Regions from separate parts of the Streptomyces sp. KL116D genome, predicted to be linked through region 1. Evidence: riboswitches for the same ligand, from Rfam matches in the RefSeq annotation. Region 1 holds a riboswitch; the other holds the start of a gene.

Evidence for each region. A riboswitch is a leader RNA that binds a small molecule or an ion and turns the genes downstream of it on or off. The one in region 1 is predicted to bind cobalamin.
Region 2: another riboswitch for cobalamin. It lies ahead of RBJ77_RS32730 ((2Fe-2S) ferredoxin domain-containing protein); the one in region 1 lies ahead of RBJ77_RS24180 (cobalamin biosynthesis protein).

The regions. Positions count from the first base shown of each region.
Region 1 covers NZ_JASERH010000060.1:5,707-9,908, reverse strand. The annotation lists gene RBJ77_RS24185 (cobyric acid synthase) at 1-966, opposite strand, end outside; gene RBJ77_RS24180 (cobalamin biosynthesis protein) at 963-1,919, opposite strand; cobalamin riboswitch at 1,957-2,104, opposite strand; gene RBJ77_RS24175 (hypothetical protein) at 2,614-2,835, opposite strand; gene RBJ77_RS24170 (anion permease) at 2,852-4,135, opposite strand.
Region 2 covers NZ_JASERH010000084.1:144,538-148,739, reverse strand. The annotation lists partial or broken gene RBJ77_RS32750 (VOC family protein) at 1-371, shown strand, start outside; gene nrdR (transcriptional regulator NrdR) at 643-1,131, shown strand; gene RBJ77_RS32740 ((2Fe-2S)-binding protein) at 1,368-1,463, opposite strand; gene RBJ77_RS32735 (hypothetical protein) at 1,430-1,642, opposite strand; partial or broken gene RBJ77_RS32730 ((2Fe-2S) ferredoxin domain-containing protein) at 1,995-2,437, opposite strand; cobalamin riboswitch at 2,495-2,617, opposite strand; gene RBJ77_RS32725 (hypothetical protein) at 2,965-3,288, shown strand; partial or broken gene RBJ77_RS32720 (glutamate synthase-related protein) at 3,300-3,593, shown strand; gene RBJ77_RS32715 (glutamate synthase-related protein) at 3,523-3,780, shown strand; gene RBJ77_RS32710 (glutamate synthase-related protein) at 3,888-4,202, shown strand, end outside.

The DNA.
Region 1 (4,202 bases):
CAGCCACTCCAGCGCCCTGACGGTCCCGCGGGTCCCCGGCACCACGGCCAGGTCCGCGTCGACGAGCTCCTCGGCCCGGTCCACGAACCGCACCACGACACCCGGCTCGGCGGCCAGCGCGTCGACATCGGTGAAGTTCGACATCAGCGGCACCGCGCACACGGCGACCCGCAGCACGTCCTCGCCGACCGGCGGCGCCACCACGGACTCCCGCACCGTGCCCCGCAGGGACACCCGCAGGCCGTCCTCCTCGTCGATGCCCAGCCCGTGCTGGAACGGCAGCACTCCGTAAGTCGGCCGCCCGGTCAGGGACTCGAGCATGTCGAGGCCCGGCTCCAGCAGGGTCACGTCGCCCCGGAACTTGTTCACGAGGTACCCGGCGATCAGCTCCTGGTCCTCCGGCGCGAGCAGCGCCGTCGTCCCGAAGAACGATGCGAAGACGCCGCCCCGGTCGATGTCGCCGACGACGAGCACCGGCAGCCGCGCGGCCCGCGCGATGCCCATGTTCACGATGTCGGTGCGGCGCAGATTGATCTCGGCGGGAGAGCCCGCCCCTTCACAGATCACGGCATCATGACTGCCCCGCAACTCCTCCAGGCACCCCACGACGGTGTCCAGCAGCGCCGCCTGCCGCCCGCCGTGATAGCCCCGCGCGCTCAACTCGCCCACGGGCTTCCCCATGAGCACGACCTGACTGCTCCGGTCGCTGCCCGGCTTGAGCAGCACCGGGTTCATCAGCGCGCTCGGCTCGGCCCGGGCGGCCTGCGCCTGCATGGCCTGGGCGCGGCCGATCTCCGCGCCCTCCCGCGTCACGAACGAATTGAGGGACATGTTCTGCCCCTTGAACGGCGCGACCTTCACGCCCTGGCGCACCAGCCACCGGCAGATCCCGGCGGTCACGACGCTCTTCCCCGCGTCGGAGGTGGTGCCCGCGACGAGCAGCCCGCCGCCCTTGCGCCCGGTCATCGAAGCCTCCACAGCAACCGCCCGCCCACACAGACTCCCCACGCCGCAAGACCGATCCGCCGCGACAACCGCGCGGCCCGTTCCACATCACGCACCTCGACCGCGCGCCCCGGCGCGTTCAGGACGGGCCGGTGCTCGACCCTGCCCCCGTACGACAACGTCCCGCCGAGCCGCACCCCGAGCGCCCCCGCGAACGAGGCCTCGACGACCCCGGCGTTCGGGCTCGGATGCCGGTGCGCGTCGGCCCGCCAGGCCCGTACGGCGGCGCGCGGACGCCCCCCGGCCAGCACGGCGAGCGCCCCGGTCAGCCGGGCTCCCGGCCATCCGGCGACGTCGTCGAGCCGGGCCGAGGCCCAGCCGAACCTGCGGTACCGCGCGGACTTGTGCCCGACCATCGCGTCGAGCGTGTTCACGGCGCGGAAGGCGAGCAGCCCCGGCACTCCGCCCACGGCCCCCCACACCAGCGCGCCCACGACGGCGTCGGAGGTGTTCTCGGCGACGGACTCGACGACGCCCCGGGCGATCCCGTCGGCGTCGAGACCGGCCGGGTCCCGGCCGCACAGGCGCGGCAGCAACTCCCTGGCCAGTGCCACGTCGCCGGCCTCCAGCGCGGACCCGACCGCCCGGGCCTCCCGGCCCAGCGAGGTCCCGCCGACCACGGCCCAGGTCGCGGCGGCCGTCAGCGCGACGGAGGCGGCGGGGGAGCGGCGTACGGCGTGCGCGGCGGCCAGACCGACGGCGGTGGCCCCGCCCGCACACACGGCGGTGTGCAGGGCGCCCCAGCCCCGGTGGTCCCGCCACAGCAGCCGCTCGACGGCGCCCGCGGCCCGGCCGAAACCGGCGACGGGGTGCCCGCGGCGCGGATCGCCGAGCAGCAGATCGGCAAGGAGTCCTGCGGCGGCCCCGCACGCATACACGCGCTCGGCCCGCCCGGCGCCGCGAAGGGCGAACATGGCGGTGGTTGTCCTCACTCAGGGTGTCCACGCCCTGGTTCGACGAGACCGACAGCGTGAGTTCCTGGCTCGCCCCCTCACGAAGGGGACTGACAGTGGCGGGACCGCGCCGGATTCGCACCGGCTTCCTCAACTGCTGCCGTATATGGCGGGGGAAGTCCACCACGCTCCGAGAAGGTGCGTCAACTTGCTGTTGACCTGGGGTGGGTGAGTGTGGGGAGGTCCACAACGGGATGCGTGGCCGCGCCACAGGGCCGGGTTTCCTCTAGGTGTCGAAAACCGGGCGTCCCTAGGCTGGAACCGGCAGACGGAGAGCGGTCCGCGGTCCGCCCGCTCGGTGCGGCCGTCGTCGTCCGACACGTGCATGACCACGACGCCGTACGAGGCCCCGTCCACCGGTGCGCCGGGCTCGCCGCCGGTGCCCGTGGGTTCGGGTGCGGCCGGGCCGCCGGGGCCGCCGGAGTCCGTCACTCCCGTGCCAGGCGCATCACCAGCACCATCGGTGCGGTCGAGTCCGTGAGCGGCGGCCGCGAAGTACCGCCATTCCCACCCGTCGCCTGTGGCCGGCATGCGTGCCCGTTCCGGCGGCGACTCGAACGCGAAAGCGGGGTGCGGGACGCCGTACGTCCCGCACCCCGCTCGGGTGCTGTCCCGGCCGGTTCGCGTTCGACAAGTGAAGGCGGACCGGCTCCGATCACGCGACGATCAAATAGATCCCGTACGCCACAGCCGCCGCACACAGCGCGAAGCAGAGGTACGCACCGGACGTGACGGCCGCGGCCGACCCGCCCCGCTCCGCCGCGGCCTCCTTCTTGGAGAGGCCGACGATGCCGAGGGTGAACAGGCCCACCAGGGCCACGGTGACCACGAGGCTGACTCCGAACACGGAGCCGAGAGCTGCCCAGTCGATCTTCATAGCTGGTCCTGCTTCCTTACAGCGTGGCGCCGGCGGGGCGCGCGGGGTCGGCCGGGGCCGGGGCGGGGATGGTCGCCTTGACCTCCGCCGCGACCGCGGACTCCTCGGTGGTGAGGGTGCCGGCCGGCGGCGGGGTGACGGCGGCGATGGCCGTGGTCACGACGCCCGCGGGCTCCTCGGCGGCGGCCGGGGTGCCGACCTCGTCGTCGGTGACGTTCCGGTGGTCGATGGAGTTGCGGCGCGAGAGCTTCCAGATGACCGCGGAACCGGCGACCAGGAGCGCGGCCGTCAGGCCGATGCCCCACGGGCCCTGCTTGGTGAGGAACTCGGCGCCCGCACCGACCAGACCGGCGGCCGGCAGGGTCAGGCCCCACGCGACGAACATCCGGTTGGCGGTGGACCAGCGGACCACGCCGCCCTTGCGGCCGAGACCCGAACCCATCACGGCGCCGGAGCACGACTGCGTGGTGGAGAGCGAGAAGCCCAGGTGCGACGAGGCGAGGATGACGGTCGCGGCGCTGGTCTGCGCGGCGAACCCCTGCTGCGGCTGCAGGTCGGTCAGGCCCTTGCCCATGGTGCGGATGATGCGCCAGCCGCCCAGGTACGTGCCGAGCGCGATGGCGATGCCGGCCGAGACGATGACCCACAGCGGCGGGTCGGCGTCGGGCGCGATGACCCCGCCGGTGATCAGGGCGAGCGTGATGATGCCCATCGTCTTCTGCGCGTCGTTCGTGCCGTGCGCGAGCGAGACGAGGCCGGCCGAGGCGATCTGCCCGGCGCGGTAGCCCTTGGCGGTGGCCTTCTGGTCGGTCTTCTTGCTGATGCGGTAGGTCAGGCGCGTGGCGAGCATCGCGGCGAGGCCGGCGACGATCGGTGCGGCGACCGCGGGGAGCAGCACCTTGGTGACGACGGTGCCGCCGTTCACCGAGGACCAGCCCATCGACATGACGGCGGCGCCGATGAGGCCGCCGAACAGGGCGTGCGAGGAGCTGGACGGCAGGCCGACCAGCCAGGTCAGCAGGTTCCAGAGGATGGCGCCGACGAGCGCCGCGAATATGACCTCTGTCTTGAGGCCGTCCTCGTTGATGATGCCGCCGGAGATGGTCTTCGCGACCTCCACGGAGAGGAACGCGCCGACGAGGTTGAGCACGGCGGACATGGCCACCGCCGTCTTCGGCTTGAGAGCGCCTGTCGAGATGGTCGTCGCCATCGCGTTGGCGGTGTCGTGGAAACCGTTGGTGAAATCAAAAACCAGCGCGGTGACGATCACGATCGCAAGGAGCAGCGTGATGTGTTCCATTTACCCAGGCTTCGGTTGGACGTCAGTGGCACGGTGAACGTAGGCAAGCTGGGTGAACGGAAGATGA
Region 2 (4,202 bases), on a different contig from region 1:
TCACTGAACTCGTGCTCGGTTGCCGGGACCCCGAGGCGCTGGCCCGGTTCTGGTGCGAGGTCCTTGACTTCGTCGTACTCGGCCGCGAGGAGGACGGCAGCCTCGAGATCGGGCCGCGCGAAGGGTTCGGCGGCCCGCAGCGCCGACCATCATCCTCAGCCCCGAGGAGCCGACGGACGAGACCAAGCCCCGGCTGCACATCGACGTCAACGCCACCGATCGCGACCAGGACGCCGAACTCGAACGCCTCCTGAAGCTCGGGGCCCGCCCCGCCGACGTCGGGCAGACCGGCGACGAGTCTGGCGCACGTCCTCGCCGACCCCGAGGGCAATGCGTTCTGCCTGCTCAAGACTCGCGTTCGCCCTCTCTGACGGGGCTGCCGGGCAGCGAAGGAGGGCCGTTGCCAGTGGCTTGGAGCGGCGCGCAATTGCCCACCCGGGAGGAATTCGGCTGAAGAGGCAATCGGCTCGGCCCTCCGATTCTCGGCCCCGCTTCGACACCCGTCGGCACCCGCTCGGCACCCGTCGGCACTTCTCCGGCACTCCGCGCCGAAGGGGCCGTCCGATTTGTAGATCTGATGAATAAGCCCAGGTCAGTTCGGATATGATCGATGTCGTCGCGCGATCGGCCGGACAGCGGAAGATGCCCCGGCCGTTTCATGCATCCCGAGAGGAAACGAACGGTGTACTGCCCTTCTGCAGGCTCCCCGACAGTCGCGTCATCGACAGCCGGGCGACCGACGACGGGACGTCGATCCGCCGACGGCGGCAGTGCCCCACGTGCCAGCGGCGCTTCACCACTTTGGAGACCTACTCCCTGCTCGTGGTGAAGCGCAGTGGAGTGACCGAGCCTTTCAGTCGCACCAAGATTGTCAGCAGCGTCCGCAAGGCGTGCCAAGGCCGTCCCATCACCGAGGACATGCTCGACCGTCTCGGTCAGCAGGTCGAGGAGAACGTGCGGGCCACCGGGAGCGCGCAACTGTCCACTCACGAGGTGGGATTGGCCGTTCTCGAGCCGCTGAGCGAACTTGATCCGGTGGCTTACATGCGGTTCGCCTCCGTATACCGCGCCTTTGAATCCCTCACCGATTTCGAGAACGCCATCGCGGAGCTGCGCACCAAGTGCGGCTGATCCCCGCCCCGTTGAGTGGTGTCCGCGTCGCGGCATTCCAGCGGTCGCATTCCATGGAACGCGACGAACGCGCATCGCACGCCATTCCCTGACTGCCCGCGGCTGCTCCCTGACTGCCGTCTTCCCGGCGGTCGGTCAGTCCGTGCATTGCGGGCAGGTTCAGGCAGTTGAGCTCGTGATCGTGTCGGTGCTCCTTGCGGTCCGCCTCGTCGCGTCACCGCGCTCACAGGCAGCAGTCACTCGCATTTGCCGCCGTTCGAGGCACGGTAGAGCAGGCAGCAGCTGCGCCGCCGGAACGTCAGATCCGGGCCGGTGACGCTGCCCGTACCCACGAGGCGTCCCGTGCCCAGCGGTCGCGGGTCAGACGGAGCACCGCCGAGCGCGCGTCGGGCGGACTCGCAGCGAGCACGGCGGCGGACCCTACGAGCGCGGAGGCGACGTTCCCGTCCAGGAGCCGCCGCGCGACCTTCACCTCGAACGTGCCCTCCAACTCCGCCAAGGGATGGGCCACTTGCTCGTACACCCCGACCGCCACGTCAGCGGTTCGCCTGCCGGGCGGCCTTCGGGAGGCCCCTGCAACCGGACGGCCGAGGTGTCGTCGACCCATTCCAGGTTCCTCAGGTCGGGCACGATCCCGTGCAGGACGGTGCACGCCAGGAGTGGTGACCACAGCCGGGCCGCGGCCCCAGGTGCACCATCGACACTCCGACGCGTGCCTCGCTCGTCCCGAACCTGCGGTTCACCTCGCGTGCGCGCTCGGCGAATCCGTCCGCGAACGACGCGTGGCCCTTCGCGGACCGGCCGCGCCGGCCGTGCTGGGCAGGTCGAAGAATCCGCCCAGTCCGGCCACGTCGCGCAGCGCGTCACCCACAGAGGCGGAGGCCGCCCTCGCCCGCTCCTCCATACCGGAACCGCTCACCGTGTCGTCCGGCGCCGGGAGGCGTGACGACGTACAGGTCGAGGATCTCGGGCATCGGCGCGACGCCGGGCCCGCCCTCCCGCACCCACGTGACGATGTCCTCCGTCGCCTCCGGGTCGTTGACGAGCCCAGAGCCACACCGGACGCGCTCCGCCGGCGCGTCCCTCGGCCGACGGTTGCACCACGATGACGTTCGCCTGCTCGCACACGTCCAGACATTCCGAGACGCGCACGGGAACCGCGGACCGCAACCGTGCCGTCTGCGCCGCGTGGTCACCGGCCACCTTCACCGTGCCGCAGCAACGGTCGGCACACCACCACCCGGCTCGGAGCCGCTTCCCGCGCGCCCTCGGCCGGCGTCGCGACTCCGGTCGGTGTTCCTGTCATGCCCCACTCCTCTCACCGGGAGATCCGCCCCGGTACCCGTCGAGGAGGCGACAGCGTGAGTCTCCTGGCTCTCGGGTCACCGCCGGTCCCGGCCTTCCCACCCGTACGGGCAGTGGCCTTTCGGGATCGGCTCACCGATCACAGTGGCGGTACCGCGCCGGAATCGCACCGGCTTCCTCTGTCCGCCATCGCCTTTAAATCGTCGGCCATCCTCTCACGCTCCCGAGTCCAGAACTGCCCGCGCTGCGCGGCGCTGACGCACAGGGCTGAGCCGTCCGCCGTCGCTCCGGACCTCTAGGCTCGTGGGGCGTCGCGTCGTCGGGCACCGGCCCATGCCGGTCGGATCCGTCGTCGGGCGTCCATGACGTCCGCCGCCGCTACGGCGGTTGCGTCGGGGATCCAGCAGTCGAGGAAAGGGAACGTTCATGCGTGCTCGGAGCATCTGCGTGCGGCCGCCGCGGCGGATTGGCCCTGGTGGCGGCCCGCGACCTCGTCCAGAAGAAGCACGCGCTCCTCAGGAACTTCCCGTGCTCGGGCACGCCCGGTACCTGCTGGAGGCGATCGGCCCTGAGCTGCGGCAGTACGTCGTGACCTCCAACGACGAGGAACGCGCCTGTTCAGCCAGCGACCAGCGCAGCTGGATCTACGCGTCGGCGAAGAGTGAGAACAACTACTTCGGGTTCGGCACCGACAACGACGTCGAGCACGTGCAGGGCCACGCCTACATCAAGCAGCGCACGTTCGCCGGGCACTGCCCGATCTGCACGACCGCGCAGGCGCCGCTGCCCTCGGCCAAGGTACTGGCGGGCCGCGCGGGCGGGCCAAGGCGTTCCGGCCGGCCAGCGTCGTGAACATATCGGCGATGAGCTTCGGTTCGCTGTCGGGACCCGCCATCACGGCGCTCAACAAGGGCGCGGCGCTGGCCGGCACGATGCACAACACCGGCGAGGGCGGCCTCTCCGAGTACCACCGCAGCGGCGGTGACCTCGTCCTGCAGATCGGCACGTCGTACTTCGGCTGCCGCAACGACGACGGCACCTTCAACCTCGACAAGCTCAAGGCCGTGGTCGCGGGCGCCCCGCGAGATGGCACTGGAGATCAAGCTGTCCCAGGGCGCCAAGCCGGGGCTCGGCGGGATGCTGCCGGGTGCGAAGGTGACCCCGAGATCGCCCGCATCCGCGGCATCCCGGTGGGCAAGGACTGCGCCTCTCCCGGCACAGCGCCTTCCACGACGTCGACTCGATGCTCGACTTCGTGGAACTGCTCGCCACCGAGACCGGACTGCCGGCCGATCAAGAGCGCCGTGGGCGACATGGGCTTCTGGGAGGAGCTGGCCACGCTGATGGCGCGGGGTGACCGCGGCGTCGACTTCGTGACCATCGACGGCGGCGAGGGCGGCACCGGGCGGCTCCGCTGATCTTCGCCGACTCCGTGTCGGTGCCGTTCCGGGATGGGCTTCTCCCGCGTCTACCCCGCGTTCGCCGAGCGGGGCCTGACGGACGACGTCACCTTCATCGGGTCCGGCAAGCTCGGTCTGCCGGAGAACGCCGCGGTGGCCTTCGCCCTGGGCGTCGACATGATGATCAACGTGGCCCGCGAGGCCATGCTGTCCATCGGCTGCATCCAGGCCCAGAAGTGCCACACGGACAAGTGCCCGACCGGTATCGCCACCCAGGCCCGTGGCTGGTGCGCGGCGTCGACGCGCCGTCGAAGCCCAGCGGGCCGCTTTCGTCTACCTGCGCACTCTGCGCCGGGAGTTGCTGAA